Regions from separate parts of the Neobacillus sp. SRL179 genome, predicted to be linked through region 3. Evidence: predicted binding sites of a transcription regulator. Region 3 holds the regulator's gene; each other region holds the start of a gene.
What was found. The regulator LexA, encoded in region 3, represses DNA repair genes until DNA is damaged. The targets are predictions, from matches to a motif close to CGAACATATGTTCG.
Positions count from the first base shown of each region.

Region 1 (8,385 bases), 910 kb from region 3:
GGCTTTGACCAATTTAACAGGAATGAATCAGGTCAGTCCAAGTGTTTTTAAAAGTAAGTTCCTTGCAAGCTTCTTTGTTGAGGATCCACACTATTTCTACCCTAAAGATAAAGGGAAATGGATAGATGAGTTTCTTGCAAATGGGAGAAATATGGCAAAGGTTAGATTAAAAGGAACGGATGGAATGGATTATAACTATGTGATGAAGGCAGGCTTCATCCCTGAAACAAAGCAATTATTATTTATTTGTACGGATATAACGAATTTAGAAAAAGAAAGCAGAAAAAGAGAACAGCTTTCAATGATGGATCCACTGACAAATAGTTTTAATCGCGTGAAATTTAAAGATCTATTAGCAGCTGAAATGAGACGTTCTGAACGCTTTGGACATCCATTTTCACTTATCATGATGGATATAGATTTTTTTAAGACGATTAATGATCGATTTGGTCAATCAGCAGGAGATAAAGTCTTAATGACCATTTCTACCATAGTCCAACAAAGGATACGGGAGTGTGATATGTTTGCACGCTGGGGCGGTGAGGAATTTATCCTTCTTGTCCCTGAAACAAATGGTCCTAACGCAGTAGAACTGGCAGAATCAATCCGCACTATTATTGAAGAATTTAAATTTATTCATATTGGGCAAGTAACCTGCAGCTTTGGTGTAACAGAATATTGTGCAGGGGAATCAAAAAATGAATTGTTATTAGCGGCAGAACAGTCCCTTACCCAATCAAAGATGAAAGGTAGAAACTGTGTAACCTTGTACAGCAAAGAATGATAGAGGGGAGTTTCCATGCTTTATTTTTATATTTTTATATCTTTAGTCATGGTTTTATTATTGATCTTACAATGTAAAAATATCTATAAGAATCGTGAGTTATTGAAGCAGCTTAGGGAAAAAGAAAATAGCTTTCGAGAGTTAGTAGAAGCTCATGAGGTCAACAATCGAAATTTAGAATTGCGAATACAAGAAGAAATAGCAGCTAATCGACAGAAGGACCATTTTTTAATTCAGCATTCTAGATTAGCCTCCATGGGGGAAATGGTTGCAAGTATGGGCCGCCAATCGAGTCAGCCATTAAATAATTTGTCTCTCCTCGTCCAAGATGTCCGCGAAGAATTTGCGTTTGGTGTGATTGATGAACAATATATTGACAGATTTATTAAAGAAAGTATGGTTCAAATTAACCATATGTCTCGAACCATCCATGATTTTCGAAAATTCTATACACCAAGTAATGAAAAATCGCCATTTTTAATCGGAAACTCTATTGAAAATGCCTTGTTTATTTTTTCACCCAGTCTTACCTTTTATGGGATTGATGTAGAATTTGAGTATGGAGGACAAAAGTCAGCCTATGGATATCCAAACGAGTTTAGTCAAGTTGTCCTAAATATTTTAACCAATGCAAGAGATACATTTGTCCAAAAGGCTATTAGAAATCCGAAAATATGGATTCACCTTGATGAAACAGAGGAATTTGTGTCTGCAGAACTTATTGATAATGCTGGTGGAATGGATGATGATGTACTGAATAAAATCTTCGATCCGTTTTTTACAACTAAACCAAATGGAACTGGTTTAGGTCTTTATATGACAAAAATGATCATTGAAAATATGAATGGTCAAATTAAAGTTACGAACACTGAACACGGAGCGAGTTTTTGTCTATCGGTACCCAAGGTTTCTGTCGTAGAACCACTCGAACTTGCTAAATAAATCAATCTTAAGCTTCCATTTATAGGGGGCTTTTTTATTTTTACAAAAGTGGCTGCTGCTATCCGCAGATAAATTTGTAAGCGTTTCATTATGTGTTTATTTAGGAAAAGAGTAAAATAAAGTAAACACAATATTGGAGTGATTTATATGACAATTGAAAACCCAAGCCGGGAAGAGATTGGCGCAATTTTAAAAAAAGCCAAACGAATTGCTGTTGTAGGTCTAAGTAATAATCCTGAGCGAACTTCCTACCAAGTGACTGCTGTCATGCAAAAAGCAGGCTATGATATTATCCCAGTGAATCCAACTGTGGATCAAGTATTAGGGGTAAAAGCGGTGGCATCCTTAAAGGATATTGAAGGACATGTAGATATTGTTAACGTTTTTCGTCGTTCTGAACAATTATTTGATGTAGCTAAAGAATTTGATGAAATAGATGCGGATGTCTTTTGGGCGCAGCTGGGGCTTGAAAATGAAGAAGCCTATCAGTTCTTAAAAGAAAAGGGTTATACTGTTATCATGAATCGTTGCATTAAAGTGGAACATGCGTTAACAAAATAATAAATTCCTTGAAAAAAACTGCTAATAAATAGCAGTTTTTTTTCATTTTTATTCCAAATACGCGCTAAAATTATGTGACAAAAATAGATTGTTTTACATTTGGTATTTGCCAAAACGAAATAAATCGCTACAATTAAGCATAGACGCCATGAGAACATGTGTTAAAATAAAAGTGGCAAACATTAGCAAACATTCGTTCTATAATCATTATTTAAAAGGATACATGACTCGTTTTAACGAATGATTTTCCAAAATGCGTTAAACGCATTTTATGTTTTTTTGGTATGAAAGGGGTATTTTAGTGGCAAGGACTCAGCAAACTTTTGATTATAATGATGATGCCATCCAGGTACTAGAAGGTCTTGAGGCGGTTAGAAAACGTCCAGGTATGTACATTGGCAGCACGGATGCACGGGGTCTTCACCATCTCGTCTATGAAATTGTTGACAATTCCGTCGATGAAGCACTTGGTGGATTTGGTGATCAAATCATTGTAAGAATACACAAAGATAATTCAATCAGCGTTTTAGATAAAGGACGCGGGATGCCAACCGGTATGCATAAAATGGGAAAACCTACTCCTGAAGTAATTTTAACTATACTCCATGCAGGCGGGAAATTTGGCCAAGGCGGTTATAAGACCAGTGGCGGTTTACACGGTGTAGGTGCTTCCGTTGTTAATGCTTTATCAGAATGGTTAGTTGTTACCATTAAAAGGGACGGATTTGTTTATGAACAGCGGTTTGAAAATGGTGGTAAACCGGTCACTACACTTGAAAAAATCGGTAAAACCAATCAAACAGGTACCACGATCCACTTTAAACCAGATTCGACCATTTTTTCGACCACCACTTATAACTTTGAAACCTTATGTGAGAGGTTAAGAGAGTCTGCCTTCTTACTAAAAGGATTAAAAATTGAGATTCATGATGACCGTAATGATTTACATGAGGTATTTCATTATGAAAATGGGATTGAGGCTTTTGTTGAATACTTAAACGAAGACAAAGAAACTCTCCATCCGGTTGTCAGCTTTGAAGGAACGCAAAATGGAATTGAAGTAGAATTTTCATTTCAATTTAATGATGGATATTCCGAAAATGTCTTATCCTTTGTTAACAATGTGAGAACAAGGGATGGCGGGACACATGAGGCCGGGGCAAGAACAGCTTTGACTCGGGGATTTAACGATTATGCTCGTAAGGTGGCCCTCTTAAAAGAAAAAGACAAAAACCTTGAAGGTAATGATATTCGCGAAGGATTATCTGCCATTATTTCTGTTAGAATTCCAGAAGATCTACTCCAATTTGAAGGTCAAACGAAGGGGAAATTAGGCACTAGCGAAGCAAGATCTGCTGTTGATTCCGTTGTATCAGAACATCTTTCCTACTTCCTTGAAGAAAACCCTGATATTAGCTCACTTCTAGTTAAAAAATCGATCAAAGCCTTTCAAGCTCGCGAGGCTGCTCGAAAAGCCCGTGAAGATGCTAGAAGCGGTAAAAAGAAAAAACGATCTGAAACGATTCTTTCAGGCAAGCTTACTCCTGCTCAATCCCGAAATCCGAAAAAGAACGAACTTTACCTAGTGGAGGGTGATTCTGCTGGAGGTTCTGCTAAACAAGGCCGTGACCGACGCTTTCAGGCAGTGCTGCCACTCCGAGGTAAAGTCATTAATACGGAAAAGGCAAAGCTTGCTGACATTTTTAAAAATGAAGAAATCAATACGATGATTTATGCAATCGGCGGCGGAGTTGGAGCTGACTTCACTATTGAGGACATCAACTACGATAAAATTGTCATTATGACTGATGCTGATACTGACGGGGCTCATATCCAAGTCCTATTACTGACATTCTTTTATCGGTATATGAAACCGCTGATTGAAGCAGGTAAAGTGTTTATTGCTCTTCCCCCTTTGTATAAGGTTAGTAAGGGGACAGGAAAGAAAGAAATTATTGAATACGCTTGGAGTGACGATGATCTCCAAGATGCCATTAAAAAAGTGGGCAGAGGCTATATTCTTCAGCGTTATAAGGGACTTGGTGAAATGAACGCTGACCAGCTTTGGGAAACAACAATGGATCCAGAAACACGCACATTAATTCGTGTAAAAATAGATGATATTGCCAAAGCGGAACGCCGTGTAACCACCCTGATGGGTGATAAAGTTGAACCGCGCCGCAAATGGATTGAAAGCCATGTGAAATTTGGCTTAGAAGAGGATGACACGATTTTAGAAAACGAAAATATTACAGTTTCAGAGGAGGGTTCTGAAGAATGAGTGCCACAGAAATATTTCGGGACTTACCTCTAGAAGAGGTTATTGGTGATCGTTTTGGCAGATATAGTAAGTACATTATTCAAGATCGTGCCCTGCCTGATGCAAGGGACGGATTAAAGCCGGTACAACGAAGAATTTTATTTGCCATGCATGTAGAAGGGAATACCTTTGATAAAGGCTTTCGTAAATCAGCTAAAACCGTTGGTAACGTTATCGGTAATTATCACCCGCATGGTGATTCCTCCGTTTACGAGGCAATGGTACGGATGAGTCAGGATTGGAAGGTTAGAAATGTTCTTGTGCAAATGCACGGAAACAACGGTAGTATGGATGGAGACCCGCCTGCAGCGATGCGTTATACAGAAGCAAGGCTTTCGGCGATTGCAGCTGAACTTATGCGGGATATTGAAAAAAACACTGTTGAATTTATTCCTAACTTTGATGATACTTCGAAGGAACCTACTGTGTTACCAGCGAAGTTCCCAAATTTACTTGTAAACGGTTCGACAGGGATCTCTGCAGGTTACGCAACTGATATTCCCCCACATAATCTTGCAGAAGTCATTGATGGCGTTATTATGAGAATGGACAATCCTAATGTCTCTATTGATGAGTTAATGACGGTTATTAAAGGACCGGACTTCCCTACTGGTGGAATTATCCAAGGAATTGAAGGAATCAAGAAAGCCTATGAAACTGGTAAAGGCAAAATTATTATCCGCAGCAAAACAGAAATCGAAGAGACTCGCGGTGGTAAACAGCAAATTGTCATAACGGAAATCCCATATGAGGTCAATAAAGCCAACCTCGTTAAAAAGATGGATGAATTCCGCCTCGACCGTAAAGTTGAAGGAATGTCAGAGGTTCGGGATGAAACTGACCGGACTGGGCTTAGAATTGTCATTGAGTTAAAAAAGGATATTGATGCTGAAGGTGTCCTGAATTATTTATATAAAAATAGTGATCTGCAAGTAACCTATAATTTTAATATGGTCGCTATCTATAATAAAACACCTAAACAGATGGGCCTGCGCGAATTACTTGATGCTTATATCGGACATCAAAAAGAAGTTGTTACAAAAAGTACGCAATATGACCTGAACAAAGCAAAGGAACGTCAGCATATTGTCGAGGGATTAATGAAGGCATTGTCGATCCTTGATGAAGTAATTGCGACTATTCGAGCATCAAAGGACAAACGCGATGCGAAGGACAATCTCATCGCTAAATTTGCCTTTACAGAACCTCAGGCTGAAGCGATTGTTTCCTTACAGCTTTATCGCTTAACAAACACTGATATCACAGCCTTAAGACAAGAAGCGGAAGAATTAGCAAAGAAAATTGAAGAATGGACTAGCATTTTGTCTAGTGAGAAAAAGCTTCTCTCCGTTATCAAAAAAGAATTAAAAGACGTGAAAAAACGTTTTGCTGATGCGCGCCGTTCCAAGATTCAAGCAGAGATTGAAGAAATCAAAATTAATCTTGATGTTTTAGTTCCTAGTGAGGATGTCATCGTAACCGTAACCAAACAAGGGTATGTAAAACGAACAAGCCAGCGGTCCCATGCAGCCTCCGGTGGTCAAGACCTTGCGATGAAGGAATCGGATCGTCTCTTAGCACAGCTGGATATGAATACAAAAGATGTATTACTCCTCTTCACTAATAAGGGAAACTACCTATTCTGTCCTGTTCATGAACTCCCTGACATTCGGTGGAAGGATATGGGCCAACATGTGGCCAATATTATTCCAATTGAACGGGATGAAGAAATTATTAAAGCCATCTCCATTAAGGATTTTGATGTTGAAGCCTATTTAGTGTTTGTAACGAAGCATGGAATGGTGAAAAAGACCGAGTTACATGCTTATAAAGCACAGCGCTACTCAAAACCTCTTGTTGCCGTCAATCTAAAGGGTGACGACCAAGTGGTTGATGTTCATTTAACCGATGGATCTAAAGAAATGTTCCTTATTACACACTATGGATATGCCTTGTGGTTCCATGAGGAAGAAATCAGTATCGTGGGGCAGCGTGCTGCAGGTGTAAAAGGAATTAATTTAAAAGATGATGATTTTGTTGTCGGTGGTAAATTACTTTCGCCAGACAGTAAAGAAACCATCGTGATTGCCACACAACGTGGATCATTAAAACGGATGAAATTAAAGGAATTTGAAAAGGCAACCCGTGCGAAGCGTGGTGTCGTAATTCTTAGGGAACTTAAATCCAATCCACATCGGGTCATGGGCTTTACTTTGGCAAATGACCAAGACGTGATTTTTATTCAAACCGAAAAAGGTTATATTGAATCCTTCACAGTCAAAGACATTCATTTTAGTGATCGTTATTCGAATGGTTCGTTCATCATTGATGTGGATGAAAATGGTAAAGTAGCAACCATTTGGAAAGTCAAAACACCCGTAACAGAGAGTGCAAGTGAATAAATTTAGAGGACTTCCTAAAAATTAGGAAGTCCTTTTCATCTTTTTTCCAATAATGGACATACTAATGAAAAGAATAGTATGGGGGGATAGGGATGAAAAAGGAAATACTTTTAGTGATCGTTTCATTTTTTCTCATTTCGCTTAGTGCAATAACGGGTGTCTATGCATTTGAAGAAAATCATAAGGTCATTACTATTTCAAAAGAAGAAATGGACATTACAGGGGACGGTCAAAAAGAGGTGATCTTTTTAAAGGGGGTTCCCTATCAAGATGAAAATTCGTATTTAAAAGAGATTTATATAGAGGTACAGGCATCAAACGATAAAACCTATACCTTTCCATTAGAAGGCGGCAGCAAAGCAGCACTTAATCTTGTCGATCTAAACCATGATGGTCTGAAAGATTTATTTGCAAGTGTATTAATGGAGGGAAGCGACGGAAGTGTCATCAGTTTCTCCTATACTTTAAAGGATTTTGACCGAACGGTCCTTTCCGTCCCTGAACCGCTAGAAATGGACGCAAAATTTGCTAATGGATATCAAGCTGAAATCACATTAAAACAAACAGGGAAAACGTATAGGTTTGATTTAGCAAATCGGAAGAAATATTATAAAAAACTTGGGTTTTATTATAAAGGAAAGTTGAATGAGCCAACAGAGTTATCGGTGAACACATATAGCAGCCTAAAACCAATAAAAATGAAAAATAAACAAATAGGATTAAAAGGTATTCAAAAAGTGACGGGTGTGGCAAACGCTGACACCATTGCATTAGTCAAATCCATATGGTATTTCGATCATGGCCAATGGACGCTGTCTAGTACAGAAGTAAAGCAATTGAACAATCAATAATCTAATAATCGTGGGTTTATTGTTTTAAAAATTTTACAATAACCTGCAAAAAACACAGGGAGTTATTTCTGTGTTTTTTTCTATTTATAAAATATTTGACGTTAACAATGGTGGGGAATATACTTAGGTCTATGAATATTTAAGTTACCTAACTATTTGGGTGAAATAAGAAAAAAATGAGGTGATGATTATGGCCGATATTAAAAGCGAGACTTCCCAAAAGCTTCTGCAGTCTTTTATGCAATTCCGAAAAACTGGTTGGCAAAATAAGAAAATAGCTGGTTTTAACCCAAGCGAATTCAGAGTTTTGGCAGCAATTGAACGAGGAGCAAATCAGAAAAATACCGAAATGAAGGTTTCTGAGATTAGTCAACAATTGAAAGTGACTCCGCCGACTGTTACGCAAATTATCAATCTCCTTGATAAAGATGGCTTAATTGAACGATCAATAGATCCAGACGATAGGAGAGTAGTGAATATCAAGCTAACTGACTCAGGACTTGAAGCAGCGCAGCAAGCAAGAAG
Region 1 covers NZ_OZ481792.1:2,658,027-2,666,411, forward strand. The annotation lists gene AC4E8C_RS13105 (GGDEF domain-containing response regulator) at 1-784, shown strand, start outside; gene AC4E8C_RS13110 (sensor histidine kinase) at 800-1,726, shown strand; gene AC4E8C_RS13115 (CoA-binding protein) at 1,874-2,287, shown strand; gene parE (DNA topoisomerase IV subunit B) at 2,589-4,568, shown strand; gene parC (DNA topoisomerase IV subunit A) at 4,565-7,009, shown strand; gene AC4E8C_RS13130 (hypothetical protein) at 7,102-7,860, shown strand; gene AC4E8C_RS13135 (MarR family winged helix-turn-helix transcriptional regulator) at 8,051-8,385, shown strand, end outside.
Region 1: the regulator LexA is predicted to act here: its motif matches at 2,474-2,487, upstream of parE (DNA topoisomerase IV subunit B).

Region 2 (8,385 bases), 2.3 Mb from region 3:
TTCTTATTTATGCGATTTTACCTAATGCCCTGATTCAGTTGAGGGAGTCAGGAAAAAATTAATTTAGGGTATTTACATAAACAAGAGCTTGTTTTTGCACTTTATTCAAGAAAGGGGACAGACCATGACAAATCTGACGGCATACATTGATCAATATGGGTATCTTGTCCTTTTTGGTGCTCTTTTACTCGAATTAATAGCGGTCCCCTTACCGGGTGAAGTCTTGATGAGCTACAGTGGATTTTTAGTATTTCAAGGCCATTTAAATTGGCTGTTAAGTATTTTAGTTGCGGGAATTGGGGCCTGCATGGGGATGACCATATCTTATTGGATCGGTTTTAAATTAGGTACGCCATTTTTTGATAAGTATGGTCATCGCTTTCATTTGGGGCCGGATAAGATTGAGAAAACGTCCCAATGGTTTAGCAAGCATGGAAATAAGGTACTGATTATTGCCTACTTTATTCCTGGGGTTCGACATATCACTGGTTACTTTTCAGGGATTACTAGGATCACGTTCCGCAGGTTTGCCCTGTTTGCCTATAGCGGGGCATTTTTATGGGTAACAGTGTTTATTACGCTGGGAAAAATATTAGGTCCGCAATGGGAACAATTTCATCAATCTATTAAAAAATACCTCCTTATTGGAGGAATCATTGCAGCTGTCTTATTGATTGCTCTTTATATTTATAAAAAGTACAAATACGAAATGGAAGGTGGAGCTGTAAAGTTATTGAATTTTACGTTGAACGTGTTTCATTCGCGAAAAAAGGTGGGGCTTTTACTTGGTATTACAGCTGCTTCCACGTTAGGACTAATCATTCTAATGATTGGAATGGTCCAAGATTTTCTAGGTGGAGAGTTTTCGGACTTTAATGAAATTGTCAGTGTGCTCGTACCATTAACGTTTAATAAGAGCTGGGAAGGAACAATGAATCTCTTCTTTTTCATGGGTTCTAGAAAATTTCTCTGGGTACTTATTATCTTTGGCGTTTCTTGGATTTTCTGGAGAGGTCGGGACAGACTGCTTGAATGGCTGTCTCTTGGGCTGGTGGCTGGCGGTGGGGAGCTTTATGAGGAAACGTTGAGAATCGTTTTTCATAAGCTCTCACCGATCTCTCGATCGCTCATCGATCAGCTGTTATATACATTTCCTAGTGAGCAAATGCTTATGACAATCGTTATTTATGGATTTATCGTATTTATCGTCGTTCGTCATGCAAAAAGGATTTGGGTTCACACCATGGTACCGATCACCGTTCTGGTTCTTTTAACCTTCATCGCCGTGAGTCGTGTGTATTTTAATGTGGAGATTCCTAGTGATGTTGCGGCAGGCTATGTGTTTGGAGGCGTGTGGCTCGGAATAAATATCCTTCTCCTCGAGATTTTTAGATTATTGAAAAGCATTGAAACGGGGTTACTAAAGCCTTCCAATTCATAATGAGTATTAGGAAAATGTGAATATGTACCTGTCTGATGAAGAGCCATGCGGTTCTTCTTTTTTATTTAGGTTAATGGAGCTTTTTACCTCTAATTTTATGGCAAAATCATTGACACTCAAACGACTGTTTGAATATGATATAATCAAATAAACATTTGAATGAAGTTGGTGAAAAGATGAAAGAACAAGATGTTTGCGAGATTCCTTGTGCAGTCGATGAGAAAGTGGCACGAGTTCAACAGCAGCTTAAAAAAGACAATATTGTTTCTGTAACTAAGCTTTTTAAAGCATTATCTGATGAAACCCGCATGAAAATTGCCTATGCGCTGACATTAGAAGAGGAGCTCTGCGTTTGTGATGTAGCCAATATTGTAGGGGCAACGACAGCGACTGCCTCCCACCATCTGCGCCATTTGAAAGGCCTTGGCCTAGCAAAATATCGAAAGGTCGGAAAACTCGTTTATTACTCACTCGATGATGATCATGTGAAACAACTCATTCACATTGCCTTTACGCACCAGAAGGAGCTAGTCGGGCGAGAGTAAGCCATTAAATAGAAGGGTAAAAGAATTAAAAGAGGATATCCTTTTACTGTCCAGACAGCATGAATGGAATAAAACTTAAGAGAAAAACTAAACGTAATCGGAATTTTTCCGATTTAGAATCAGATAAATAGAAAGCGATTTTAACAAGAGAGCTTGGGGGGATAAACATGGGTCACCATCACCATCATGGCCACTCACATGGCCATTCACACGGTCATTCACATACAAGTAATAAAAAAGCATTATTAAGTTCTTTCATATTAATAGCCTTGTTTATGGTTATTGAAGTGATTGGCGGAATCCTAACAAACAGTTTAGCGTTATTATCTGACGCAGGACATATGCTGAGTGATGCAGCAGCCCTTGGCTTAAGCTATTACGCGATTAAGCTTGGTGAGAAAAAGGTGTCACAGGAAAAAACGTATGGCTACAAACGATTTGAAATTATTGCAGCAGCATTGAATGGGTTAACGCTGATTGTCATTTCTGTTTATATTTTTTATGAAGCCATTCAGCGCTTTTTCGCTCCACCAGAGGTGCAAAGTACGGGAATGCTGCTGATTTCTGTGATCGGTTTGGTGGTTAATATAATCGCAGCATGGATATTAATGAAAGGTGATAAGGACGAAAACTTAAATATCCGAAGTGCCTTTTTACATGTTATTGGTGACATGCTAGGTTCTGTTGGTGCGATTATTGCTGCGCTCCTCATTATGTTTTTCGGCTGGGGTATTGCAGACCCGATTGCCAGCGTTATCGTGGCACTATTAATTTTGGTCAGCGGATTCCGTGTGGCAAAGGATTCCTTCCATATCCTAATGGAGGGTGCACCAACACAGATTGATATAAAAGAAGTCAAAGAGGCATTAAGGAAAATCCCTTTGGTGAAGGAAGTGCATGACCTCCACATTTGGACGATTACTTCTGGTTATCCCGTATTAAGCTGTCATCTTTCTATTTCGGATGAAGCGATTCACGATGAGATTCTGTCACAGTCACAGCGTATTCTTCATGATGATTTCCACATTGAGCACAGCACCATCCAAGTAGAAAAACAAACCAACGGCTGCCCAAGTCCGCACGGAACATGTAACTAATTGGGTGTGCGTTTCGTTTGGGTGCCTGACACCCAAACTACATATCTGAAGATAATTATAGTGTGAAAACAGTAATTGGTGCCTGACACCAGCCTATTGGACATTTCCAGTAGGTTTTTTTGTGCATTTTTCTTTATCTCTATCGATTGTTTGGTAAAATGTTCATGGTTAGTTAAAAATAATAGGAACATGGTTTAGGAGGAGGAACACTGTTGAAAAAGACAGTTGATCCAATGGACAAGCGTTTTAAGATTGCCCATCGGGAAGCAATAATTGGAGTAATCCTTGTTATCATTAATTTTATCTTGTGGTATGGTTTCGGATATGGACTTGGTTCAGATAAAGTGGAGAATTATTCGTACATATTTGGTTTACCAGCGTGGTTCTTTTACAGCTGTATCGTCGGTTCCCTCGTTATGTTGTTTCTCGTCATCTTTACAGTAAAGGTACTTTTTAAAGATGTGCCCTTTGAATTGGAAGAGGAGGAAAACAAGTGAACTGGGCTGTTATAACACCATTGATTATTTTCTTACTTATCATCTTCACTGTGGGTCTTTGGTCCAACAAACATGTCATCAAATCGAGTTCCTTTCTAGAGGAGTATTTTCTAGGGGAGCGGCAAATGGGCGGGTTCATCCTCGCGATGACGATGGTAGCGACCTATGGCAGTGCAAGCAGTTTTATCGGCGGACCAGGGGTTGCTTATACCCAGGGACTGGGATGGGTGTTCTTGGCCATGGCACAGCTGGCAACGGGGTATTTCACCTTAATGGTGCTAGGTAAGAAATTTGCGATTGTGGCACGGCAATACAAGGCTATTACCTTAATTGATTTTCTAAAAGAGCGTTATCAAAGTAAAACGGTTGTGATCTTATCTGCGGCAAGTATCATCATATTTCTTTTTTCATCGATGACGGCCCAATGGATCGGCGGGGCTCGGCTTGTAGAATCGCTTACAGGCTTGCATTATACAACCGCATTATTCATCTTTGCCTTTTCTGTCCTTGTTTTTGTTATTGTCGGCGGCTTTCGTGCTGTAGCATTAACAGACGCCGTACAAGGGGTCGTGATGTTTATGGGAACCTTGATTCTCCTAATTGCGACCATTAAAGCTGGAGGAGGAATTCCAAAGATTATTTCTGATTTAGCAGCCGAAAATCCCAACTTAATCAGTCCCTTTGGAGCTGAGCGCACTTTAACACCTTCCTATGTATCATCGTATTGGATTTTAGTTGGAGTGGGTGTTGTCGGTCTGCCTCAGATTACGGTCCGGGCCATGTCTTATAAAAATTCAAGGGCGATGCATAGTGCAATCATTATTGGGACCATTGTTGTCGGATTCATCATGCTCGGAATGCATTTAATTGGTGTGTTCGCTAGACCAGTTCTTCCAGGTGTGAAAATCGGTGATACGGTAATGCCGTTATTGTCGATGAAGGTGCTGCCGCCCTATGTGGCTGGAATTGTTCTCGCCGCTCCCATGGCAGCCATCATGTCGACCGTGGATGCTTTACTCATCTTGGTGAGCTCTGCCCTTGTAAAGGATGTTTATTTAAATTACATCAAGCCGAACGCAAAAGATAACCAGGTGAAAAAGATTAGTTTTAGTGTCACCGCCATAATTGGGATTTTTGTCATTATCCTGGCGTTAAGTCCGCCTGATTTAATTGTGTGGCTAAATCTATTCTCGTTTGGCGGCCTGGAATCTGTCTTTATTTGGCCAGTCATTTTAGGTCTATATTGGAGCAAGGGAAACAAGTACGGAGCCATCACGGCCATGATAGTCGGGATGGGATCATATATTCTCCTCGATCGTTTTCATCCCAATGCCTTTGGGTTTCATACGGTCATCATGCCGATCATTCTTTCATTTTTAGCATTTATACTAGTCAGTCTCCTTTCTCAGCAGAAGGCAGCGGACCATTTAATCAAGCTTGAGGAATAAGCATAGAGTTTTTAGTTGCAATTTTGCTAGTAAATTTTTAAAATGAATTAACAGAATTAAATGGAATGAGGTGAACCCATTGTTTGAGGTAATTAGGATATTTTCGGCACTGATTATGCCTGGTTTACTAGTATTACTATTTTCACGGGTCACTTATAATCGCTTCATCGGACTTGTTTTAACCGTTGCGCTCATTGCTGCATCTGTCTATAAAGGGTACACCGACACATTTTATCTTATTGTCATTGATGCCTTCTCGCTTACCGCTGGGTTCTGGCTCGCTGCCAAAATGAAACCGCGAGCAGTTAAACATAGCTAAAATTGTGAAGCTTGTCCATTAAGTTGGACAGGCTTTTTTTATAAGATCACCAGAATGAATTCTTGGAAACTTATGTAGCAGCCTGTCTCCAGTGTACAGAGGCTGGAACCTTCTACTTTTTTAAATAAATCGAATACTAGTTCGCATATTGGTGGTTTGTTTTTGGGGGAATGTGGTAGAATGTTAATATGTATTTTTAGCGAATCCACTTTCCAGCACCAAACCGGCACTCATTAGCTGTGGAGTGATTTTTTTTATGGGAGGAAATGAATTGTGATGGACCAATTTGAATTAGTTTCAAAGTACTCGCCACAAGGTGACCAGCCTGAAGCCATTCGTCAATTAGTTGAAGGGATTAAGGAGAACAAGCGTTATCAAACCCTTCTTGGTGCCACAGGAACGGGGAAAACATTTACTGTATCAAACGTGATAAAAGAAATAAATAAACCGACCCTTGTCATTGCCCACAACAAAACGTTGGCCGGACAGCTCTACAGTGAGTTTAAAGAATTTTTCCCAAATAATGCGGTTGAGTATTTTGTTAGTTACTATGATTACTATCAGCCGGAAGCGTACGTGCCTCAAACTGATACCTTTATTGAAAAAGATGCGAGCATCAATGATGAGATTGATAAACTACGGCACTCAGCGACATCTTCTTTATTTGAGCGGAAAGATGTCATCATTATCGCGAGTGTGTCTTGTATATATGGACTCGGTTCGCCGGAAGAATACCGCGAGATGGTATTATCCCTCCGCACTGGCATGGAAATCGAACGCAATCAGCTGCTCCATCGATTAATTGATATCCAATATGAACGAAATGATATTGACTTTAAACGGGGAACGTTCCGCGTTCGCGGCGATGTCGTCGAAATTTTCCCTGTTTCCCGCGACGAACATTGCGTAAGGGTGGAATTCTTCGGTGATGAAATTGACAGGATTCGTGAGGTTGATGCTCTTACAGGAGAAATCATCGGCGAGCGTTCCCATATTGCCATTTTCCCGGCCTCCCACTTCGTTACAAGAGAAGAGAAAATGCGTCTTGCCATCGAGAATATTGAAAAGGAACTCGAGGAGCGACTTGCAGAACTTAGGGCTGAAGATAAACTGCTGGAAGCCCAGCGGATTGAACAGCGGACACGTTATGACTTAGAAATGATGCGGGAAATGGGCTTTTGCTCAGGAATTGAAAACTACTCCCGGCATCTAACACTGAGACCACCAGGTTCAACACCCTATACTCTGCTTGATTACTTTCCTGAGGACTTCCTGCTGATTGTCGATGAGTCACATGTTACCCTGCCGCAAGTAAGGGGTATGTTTAATGGTGACAAAGCGCGGAAGCAAGTGTTAGTCGATCACGGCTTTCGCTTGCCATCCGCACTCGATAACCGCCCGCTCACTTTTGATGAATTTGAAAAGCATATTCATAATGCCATTTTCGTGTCTGCTACACCAGGACCATTTGAGCTTGAGCATACGCCAGAGATGATTGAGCAAATCATTCGTCCAACAGGTTTACTAGATCCGACAATTGAAATCCGTCCGATCGAAGGCCAAATTGATGATTTGATTGGTGAAATACAAGAGCGTGTGAAGAAAAATGAACGTGTATTGATTACCACCCTTACCAAAAAAATGTCAGAGGATCTCACCGATTATCTGAAAGAAATCGGAATAAAAGTGCAATATTTGCATTCAGAGGTCAAAACATTAGAGCGGATTGAAATTATACGCGAGCTTCGCCTTGGTAAATACGATGTGCTAGTTGGTATTAACCTGCTCCGGGAAGGACTCGATATTCCCGAGGTTTCGTTAATTACGATTCTTGATGCTGATAAAGAAGGCTTCCTGCGGTCGGAACGTTCCTTAATTCAAACGATAGGCCGGGCTGCCAGAAATGCTAACGGTCATGTTATTATGTATGCTGATAAAATCACCCATTCAATGGAACTTGCGATTAGTGAGACAAAGCGGCGCCGTGCCATTCAGGAAGAATATAATCGGAAACACGGCATTACGCCAATGACAATTCAAAAGGAAATCCGTGACGTGATTCGCGCTACACATGCTGCTGAGGATCAGGAAGAATACAAACCAACGGCTTCCTTCGGCAAGATGTCGAAGAAGGAAAAAGAAAAATTAATCATGACAATGGAAAAAGAAATGAAAGCCGAAGCAAAGGCACTAAACTTCGAACGTGCTGCTGAGCTTCGTGATTTATTATTGGAATTGAAAGCGGAAGGATGACGAATAGATGGCAATAGATAAGCTGATTGTGAAAGGCGCGCGTGCCAACAATTTGAAAAATGTAGATGTCACCATTCCGAGAGATAAGCTTGTGGTTTTGACAGGACTTTCTGGTTCAGGTAAGTCCTCGCTCGCTTTTGATACGATTTATGCAGAAGGACAGCGGCGTTATGTCGAGTCCCTGTCTGCTTATGCCCGGCAGTTCCTAGGACAAATGGATAAACCAGATGTGGATGCCATTGAAGGATTATCACCAGCTATTGCCATAGATCAAAAAACGACAAGCCGGAACCCGCGTTCAACGGTCGGGACGGTAACAGAAATCTATGATTATTTACGTTTATTGTATGCGAGGATCGGACATCCAACCTGTCCGATTCACCATATTGAAATCTCTTCGCAGACAATTGAGCAAATGGTAGACAGAATTCTTGACTACCCAGAACGGACGAAAATGCAAATCCTTGCACCCATTATATCCGGTCGTAAAGGCGCGCATGTGAAGGTATTGGAGGATATTAAAAAACAGGGCTTTGTTCGTGTGCGGGTAGATGGAGAAATGCTTGACCTCAGTGAAGAGATAGAACTTGAAAAAAATAAAAAGCATTCCATTGAAGTGGTCATAGACCGAATTGTTGTAAAAGACGGCATTTCGGCTAGAATTTCCGATTCACTCGAGACTGCTCTGAAACTGGGTGAAGGAAAAGTAATCGTCGATGTGATGGGCGAGGAAGAGCTATTATTTAGTGAAAATCATGCATGTCCTATTTGTGGTTTTTCAATTG
Region 2 covers NZ_OZ481792.1:4,013,584-4,021,968, reverse strand. The annotation lists gene AC4E8C_RS20035 (VTT domain-containing protein) at 125-1,441, shown strand; gene AC4E8C_RS20030 (ArsR/SmtB family transcription factor) at 1,618-1,986, shown strand; gene AC4E8C_RS20025 (cation diffusion facilitator family transporter) at 2,154-3,083, shown strand; gene AC4E8C_RS20020 (YhdT family protein) at 3,296-3,580, shown strand; gene panF (sodium/pantothenate symporter) at 3,577-5,028, shown strand; gene AC4E8C_RS20010 (CsbA family protein) at 5,108-5,347, shown strand; gene uvrB (excinuclease ABC subunit UvrB) at 5,621-7,600, shown strand; gene uvrA (excinuclease ABC subunit UvrA) at 7,608-8,385, shown strand, end outside.
Region 2: the regulator LexA is predicted to act here: its motif matches at 5,478-5,491, upstream of uvrB (excinuclease ABC subunit UvrB).

Region 3 (8,385 bases):
TGCCAGATCCGATTTTAGTCGGCAGGAATGAAGAGAAGCTCCAGGCTTTAGCGGAAAAGTATCAGATCTCCCGCTGGAGCACAAATCTTGATGAGTGTCTAGCGGACCCTTATAACGTCATCTATTTTGATGCACAAACCACCGTGAGGAGAGCAGATGCAATCCGAAAAGCGATTAAAGCGGGCAAGCATATTTATTGTGAAAAACCAACAGCTACTAGTGTAGAAGAATCATTGGAGTTAGCACAATTGGCTTATGAGGCTGGGGTAAAAAATGGAGTCGTTCAAGATAAATTATTTTTACCTGGGCTCTTAAAATTAAAAAGGTTGGTAGATTCGGGTTTCTTCGGAAAAATTTTGTCTGTGCAAATGGAATTTGGATATTGGGTCTTTGAGGGAGACTGGCAGGCCGGCCAACGTCCTTCCTGGAATTATCGTAAAGAGGACGGCGGCGGAATCATTGTCGATATGTTCGCCCACTGGCGTTATGTCCTTGACAACTTGTTCGGAAACGTGAAAGCGGTGTCATGCCTAGGAGTAACCCATATACCAAAACGGATTGATGAACAAGGCAAACCATATGAGTGCACGGCAGATGATGCTGCCTATGCGACTTTTGAACTTGAAGGCGGCATTATTGCACAAGTAAATTCTTCTTGGACAGTTAGAGTAAATCGTGAAGATCTATTAACAATTCAAGTAGATGGTACAGAAGGAAGTGCGGTTGCTGGATTAAGAGATTGTAAGATTCAACACCGGGTCAATACACCGAAACCGGTGTGGAATCCTGATATTGAAAACCCATTCCAATTTACTGAACAATGGCAGACCGTTCCAGATAATCAACTCTTTGATAATGGTTTTAAGGTGCAATGGGAGTTATTCCTAAAACACGTGGTGGCAGATGAGCCGTTTGTTTGGGATTTGTTAGAAGGTGCGAAAGGAACCCAATTGGCAGAATTAGGACTTAAATCATGGGATGAGCGCCGCTGGATTGATGTGCCAGAACTTAGCTTGGGGGTGAGAGCGAATGGGGAAACTGTTAACGCTGGCAAGTAAGAATGGAGGGACATTTAATTATCTTGCAGGAGAAGCAGGTTCCTTTTCCATCCCGGAAGGCCCATTTAAAAGCAGGATTGCCTTTTCAGCTGCACATGTGGTGTGTGATCCGTTTGCCGATGTGGATCCCCTCTTACATTCAAAGATTGATTGGGAAAACACTTTAGCTTATCGGCATCATCTTTGGTCGCTTGGGCTCTCGGTCGCTGAGGCAATGGATACTGCCCAACGAGGCATGGGCTTAAATTGGGAAATGGCTAAAGAGCTGATTCGCAAGTCCGCTGCTGAGGCCAAGACGGTCGGGGGAAGAATCGCTTGTGGAGCTGGGACTGACCATCTTCTCCCAGGTCCTTCGGTCACATTAGCAGATGTGCAGGCTGCCTATGAGGAGCAATGTGAATTTGTCGAGAAGAATAATGCACAAATTATTTTAATGGCGAGCAGGGCACTGGCAGAGTGTGCTCAAGGCCCGGACGAATATGAAAGAGTGTATGCCAATATCTTACGCCAGGTTTCGAAGCCCGTCATTCTCCATTGGTTAGGAGACATGTTTGATCCTGCACTTACAGGCTATTGGGGCTACAAGGACTTGGATAATGCAATGGAAGTCTGCTTAAACGTTATTTGGGATAACAAAGAAAAAGTAGATGGAATCAAAATTTCTTTGCTGGATGCCTCCCGGGAAATTGAGATGCGCCGTCTTCTTCCTCCAGGAGTGAAGATGTACACCGGCGATGACTTTAACTATCCAGAACTAATTAAAGGGGACCATCAAGGCTATAGCCATGCCTTGTTAGGAATCTTTGATGCAATCGCTCCTGCGGCAGCGGCAGCAATGCATGCACTTGATGATGGAAATCTAAATCAATACAGTCAGTTATTAGAAAAAACTGTCCCTCTAGCACGCCATATTTTCCAAGCACCCACGTATTCTTACAAAACCGGGATTGTGTTTATGGCCTATTTAAATGGGCATCAATCCCATTTTCGGATGATTGGCGGTGCGGAAAGTTCACGATCCATCGTGCACCTCTCAGAATTATTTGTGTTGGCTGACAAGGCAGGCTTACTTACAGATCCAGATCTTGCTGCTGAAAGAATGAAACTAGTTTTAAATTTAGCCGGTATTCGTCAGGAGGAACTATATAGTGGAAAACTTTGAGAAATTGAGTTTAAACCAAATTACGACCGATAACTGGACACTGGCTGAAGCGATTGAAGGCTGTGCACGTGCAGAAATTCCATGGATAGCCCCATGGCGCCATAGGGTACAAGAACTAGGTTTAAGTAAAAGCAAAAAGTTAATCAACGATGCCGGAATTAAGGTTTCAAGTTTATGCAGAGGCGGCATGTTTCCGGCTGAAACAGCTCTCGAACGGCAAAAACGGATCGATGATAACAAAAGGGCGGTTGAAGAAGCGGCCGAGATTGGGACAGATGTGTTGGTGTTAGTGTGCGGCCCTTCACCCAACCGGGACATCGTGTCTGCCCGTCAAATGGTCGCTGAAGGAATTGCTCAATTGGTGCCATTTGCTGAATCGTATGGTGTGAAATTGGGTATCGAACCCTTACATCCCATGTATGCTGCTGAACGTTCGGTGGTTGTATCGATGGATTTAGCGAATACACTCGCGGAAGCTTATCGGCCTGATCAAGTTGGAGTAGTCGTGGATGTTTTCCACGTTTGGTGGGATCCGGATTTATATAACCAAATTAATCGTGCGAAAGGGCGCATCCTTGGTTTCCATGTTTCCGATTGGCTTGTCCCCACTCCAGACATGTTAAAGGGACGCGGGATGATGGGGGATGGAGTAATTGAAATCAACCGTATTCGTCAAGCTGTAGAGCAAACGGGCTATAATGGGCCAATTGAAGTGGAAATTTTCAATGACCAAATTTGGAGTCAGCCTGGAGACGAAACCCTATATCAGATGAAGGAAAGCTATTTGAAACATGTTTAACAATGAAAAGGAAGTGATGTAGAGAGTCACTTCCTTTTCTAATAATAGGTCTTTTCGGAAAAGAATTTTCCCAAGCTTTTCATATATGTTTCTCCTAAATTAAGAATTTTTCTCCTAATATCGTAAGACATTAATTAACGAAATATTCAAAATAGGGAGTAGATAAAGCGAAGGTAAAGCATGAGGAGGTAAAAGAGTAAACATTCATTTTCTAATGCTCTCGATTAAATTAAAAGATATTGTTTATCATTGAACTGAATTCGGAAGTTTTTGTAAGCGCTTATATGGTATTAGTTTTTTTTAGTGGAAAGGCATCTTCGAGATGGTTGAAATTAAAGACGGCAACATTTTTTAAGTTAATACAATAAGGGGGGATTCGTTTGAAGGACACCAATGAGCTGGAATTGCAGAATTTAAACAAACGTTATGTTTTGAAAAAATCAAATTCAAAGTCTATTAAAAATCGAAGTAAACAATACCTGCCAGTGATCACTATTATTCTACTGATGGTTATATGGGAAATCATAACGAAGGTTACTTCTATCCCAAATTATATCTTGCCGGCACCTTCCGTCATTATAAAGGAAACGTTTGTGGAATACCAAACGCTTTTAAAAGAAGGGTGGGTCACTACGTATGAATTACTGGGAGGCTACCTTCTAGCCATAATAGTGGGAATTCCTTGTGCTGTATTAATTGTGTATTCTTCCATTTTTGAAAGAACGATTTATCCTATTTTAGTCTTCATGCAAACCGTTCCGAAAATTGCCATTGCTCCATTATTTATTGTTTGGTTTGGAATTGGGACATTGCCTAAAGTATTGGTTGCTTTTTCCATGGCATTTTTCCCAATTGTCATTGACACCGTGGCCGGGCTGCGCTCCATAAATCCAGATATGATTTCGCTGGCCAGATCAATGGGGGCCACCCGATTAGAAATCCTAAGAAAAATCCAATTCCCGAATGCTCTGCCGCATATCTTCAGTGGACTGAAGGTTGCCATTACATTAGCCGTTGTTGGGGCTATTGTCGGTGAATTTGTTGGAGCGGATAAAGGGTTAGGATACTTACTGTTAGTAGCAAATGGAAATATGGACACTACCTTTTTATTTGCTGCACTAATTATCTTAACGGTTATTGGACTATTATTCTTTTACCTTGTTGAATGGTTAGAAAAAAAGATTATTCCATGGAACAAGAATATGGAAGAAGATAAATAATGAAACTTTCACTAGGAATAAGGGGGAAATAAGATGAAAAAGTTTTTTTCAATGACGTTGGCAATTGTCCTTAGCTTGGTCTTATTAGCTGCTTGCGGCAGCACCAGCGAGAAAACATCAAGTAAAGGTGAGAAAAAATCAACCACCACAGCCAATAAAAAGCTAGAAAAAGTGAAGCTTCGCGTCAACTGGGTCCTATATGGTGAACATGCTCCATTCTTTGTTGCATTAGAAAAAGGCTATTACAAAGAAGCGGGATTAGACGTTGAAATTCAAGAGGGCGATGGCTCAGCATCTACCGTTAAACTAGTAGCAAATAAATCAGTTGATATTGGTTATGCGGATGCATCTGCTTCGTCAAAGGGAATTGTAAATGGAATGCCGGTTAAAATGGTTGGTGCCTATATGCAGGTCAACCCAAGTTCGATTATCTTTAAAAAAGAAAAAGGCTTTAAGACGCCTCAAGATCTTATTGGGAAAACAATTGCATTGACACAAGGTGATGCACCAAGTCAGGTATTTGATGCGTTGTTAGAAGTAAATAATGTGGATCAATCAAAGGTTAAAAAGTTATCTGTCGGAACACCTGCAGCAAAAGAAGCAGCCATGTTAACAGATAAAGCAGATGCATTTATTGGCTTCTATCATGACCAAGCCCCTAGAATTGAAGTAAATGAAAAGCTTGATTTAGACTATGTGAAATATGCAGATTTCGGGATTACCATGTATGCAACAGGTCTGGTTGTTCATAATGACACCATTAAAAACAATCCTGAGATGCTAAAGAAATTTATCAAGGCTACAAATAAAGGATGGGAATTTACGAAAGAAAATCCGCAAGAGGCAATCGATATTTTCTTGAAAAATGCTCCTAAACTCAATAAAGAGATTGTCTCTAAACAGGTAGAACAAATGATTACGAGCTTACAAACTAAAAATAGTGAAGGTAAGCCACTCGGCTGGATGGCTCCGAAAGACCAACAATCTACTATTGATACGCTTCAAAAATATAGTGATATGGGTGGAAGTAAAGAAATTGCTGATTACTTTACAAATGAGTTAAATCCAGAATAAAAGCGGTACCCGGGGCTTTATTCAGCCCCGGTGACGCTCATCCAGGGAAGGAGAATTCTTTTGACAATAGAGATTGCTACCAAGCCATTAATCGAAATTGAACATATTGGAAAGACGTATCAAACAAGAAATGGAGAAGTGCAAGCAGTAAAGGATCTCCATTTTAACGTGCAAGATGGTGAGTTTGTTTCACTTTTAGGCCCAAGCGGTTGTGGTAAGAGCACGTTACTGATGATTATTTCTGGACTAGTAAAACAAACACAAGGCAGAGTGAGGGTAAAGGGGAAAGAGGTGAATGAGCCTAGAACGGATGTAGGGATCATCTTTCAAAAACCATTACTATTAGAATGGCGGACCATTATAGATAATATTTTACTTCAGGCGGAAATTCGAAAATTACCATTGAAGGAATACAGAGTAAAAGCAGCGGAATTAATGAAATTGGTGGGACTAGAAGGGTTTGAGAATAAATATCCTAAAGAACTTTCGGGAGGGATGCAGCAACGGGTAGCTATTTGTAGAGCGCTCTTGCATGATCCTCAAATCCTTCTCATGGATGAACCTTTTGGCGCTTTGGATGCCCTGACAAGGGAGCGGACTGGTTCTGATATTGAACACCTATGGATGAAGCATAAAAAAACCTGTTTTTTAATTACCCATGACATAGAAGAAGCAGTCATGTTATCTGACCGAGTATTAATTCTCTCGAATCGTCCTTGTGAAGTGACAAAGGAAATAAAGATTGATTTTCCGCGCCCAAGGCACTGGAGTTTAAGAGAAACGCAGAAATTTGGCGAATATACACACCAAATTCGAGATGTTTTTACTGAAATGGGCGTGTTGGCAAGGAATTAAAAGCTGTTTTTATACAGCTTTTTTTTATTTCATATTAATAAAAAAATAAACCCCAGTAAGGAGGCATCCATACTGGGGAAACTAAACCTATTATTTCTCTCCGTCATGTTTCACTATTCTAAATTGATACAGAACGGTATCACCCGTAATTCCTGCAATAATAGAGAAAATAAGAATCTCCACAAAAGAATTAGGAGCTGTATACAGGACGAGGAGAAGAGAGGCAATTGCACCTAGAAGTACTTCTTCCAGAAAACCGAGATAAAGGAACTTTTTTGTTCTTCGAGGCATAATGATTTTTCCATGCTTCCGAACATGCCCAAGAATTCCAACCGACCCACCAATCACTAACGAGAAAATAATGTCCATTAACACTGTTTCTCACACTCCTTAAGCCTATTATTTTTGGGACCTAAGGTAAATCTTGGTGTACTACTATTATATGAAAGATTAACAACATGAGCATGAGTAAAAATACTGAGTTTTTAGTATTTATTCATGATTGCTATTTATTTAAAGAAATTTTCCCAAATAAAAAAGAGCTGATCGCAGCTCTTTTTATCCTAATGTATATGTCGATAGACTCCGATGACTTTTCCCAGAATGGCTACATTTCGTAAAATGATAGGATCCATGGTAGAGTTTTCCGGCTGCAGACGAATATAGTCCTTTTCCTTAAAAAATCTTTTACATGTTGCTTCATCTTCCTCGGTCATGGCTACTACAATGTCACCGTTATTAGCAGTTTGCTGCTGTTTTACAATAACATAGTCCCCATCAAGGATACCTGCTTCTATCATACTTTCACCCATGATTTCTAGCATAAATACTTGTTCATCTGACGGAGCAAGACTTTCAGGAAGAGGGAAGTACTCTTCTACATTTTCAATAGCTGTTATCGGAATCCCGGCCGTAACTTTCCCAACGACTGGTACGTTTACAACTTTATTTCTTGGAATGCTGGCTGCTTCATCTGCATCCAAAATTTCTATAGCTCTAGGTTTAGTAGGATCTCTCCTAATAAGTCCTTTACTTTCCAACCTTGCTAAGTGACCGTGAACAGTAGAGCTGGAAGCAAGTCCAACTGCTTCGCCAATTTCCCTGACTGAAGGAGGATACCCTTTACTTCTGACCTCATCTTTAATGAAATCGAGGATATCCTGCTGCCGTTTAGATATCTTTACCATGATAATGCACCTCGCCTGGTTAATGTTGTCTTTATTATAGCATGTTCTTCCATCTTATACAAACATAAGTTCGAAAAAATGGTTGACAACAAACAGATGTTCGGAATATAATAAAAACAGCAAAAGGGAACATATATTCTTATCGAGGTGCATTTATATGAAAAACTTATGGAAAAAATACTCGTATGCTATTACTCTCATAATCTTAAGCTGCTCACTGGCATTTATATTATCAATAAAGAATCATGAAATTGATCAACAAGAATATTTAAAAGTAACTATTTCTGAAGGCGACTCACTCTGGAAGATTTCAAACCAATATGCAGATCAGCATTCCTTATCAAATGATGAGTTCGTCAGCTGGGTCAAAAAGCATAACGAAGATATGAGTGATCAAATCTTTCCTGGTGAAGAAATTATCATTCCCGTTAGTAAAAAGGCTGACTCCACTACCACCATATTAGCTAGTGCTCCTGAAGAAGAATAGGAAGGCTGATCAATGAAAGCAATTATATACTGCCGTGTAAGCACGGAAAAAAACACACAAGATACATCATTAAAGAGACAAAAGGAAGAACTCCAAGAATTCGCCGAAGTTAACCAATTTGATGTCATAAAAACAATTGAAGAAAGACATAGTGGATTTGATGTAGAGCGAGATGGAATTATTGAAGCATTAGCATTATTTAAAGAAAAGCAAGCTGATGTTTTACTTATTCAGGATGATACCCGTTTAGGAAGGGGACATTCTAAAATTGCACTTATACATGAACTGCGAAAAATGAATATAAAAGTTTTTACCATACAGGATCAGGGTGAGATTTTTTTATCAGATGCAGATTTAATGGTTTTAGAAATTTTAAGTGCGGTTGAAGAGTTTCAAAGTCGGATTGCAAAATATAGAATCAGCAGGGGAATGGCAAGGGCTATAAAGGATGGCTTCGACCCATATAAGAACTTATCCAATATTCACTTGGGCGGCAGAGATAAAAAAGAGATTCCTGTTGAAGAGATAATAAATCTTCGGAAA
Region 3 covers NZ_OZ481792.1:1,744,040-1,752,424, forward strand. The annotation lists gene AC4E8C_RS08650 (Gfo/Idh/MocA family protein) at 1-1,058, shown strand, start outside; gene AC4E8C_RS08655 (dihydrodipicolinate synthase family protein) at 1,030-2,220, shown strand; gene AC4E8C_RS08660 (sugar phosphate isomerase/epimerase family protein) at 2,207-3,019, shown strand; gene AC4E8C_RS08665 (ABC transporter permease) at 3,400-4,239, shown strand; gene AC4E8C_RS08670 (ABC transporter substrate-binding protein) at 4,273-5,313, shown strand; gene AC4E8C_RS08675 (ABC transporter ATP-binding protein) at 5,374-6,168, shown strand; gene AC4E8C_RS08680 (DUF4257 domain-containing protein) at 6,259-6,537, opposite strand; gene lexA (transcriptional repressor LexA) at 6,732-7,355, opposite strand; gene yneA (cell division suppressor protein YneA) at 7,513-7,842, shown strand; gene AC4E8C_RS08695 (YneB family resolvase-like protein) at 7,855-8,385, shown strand, end outside.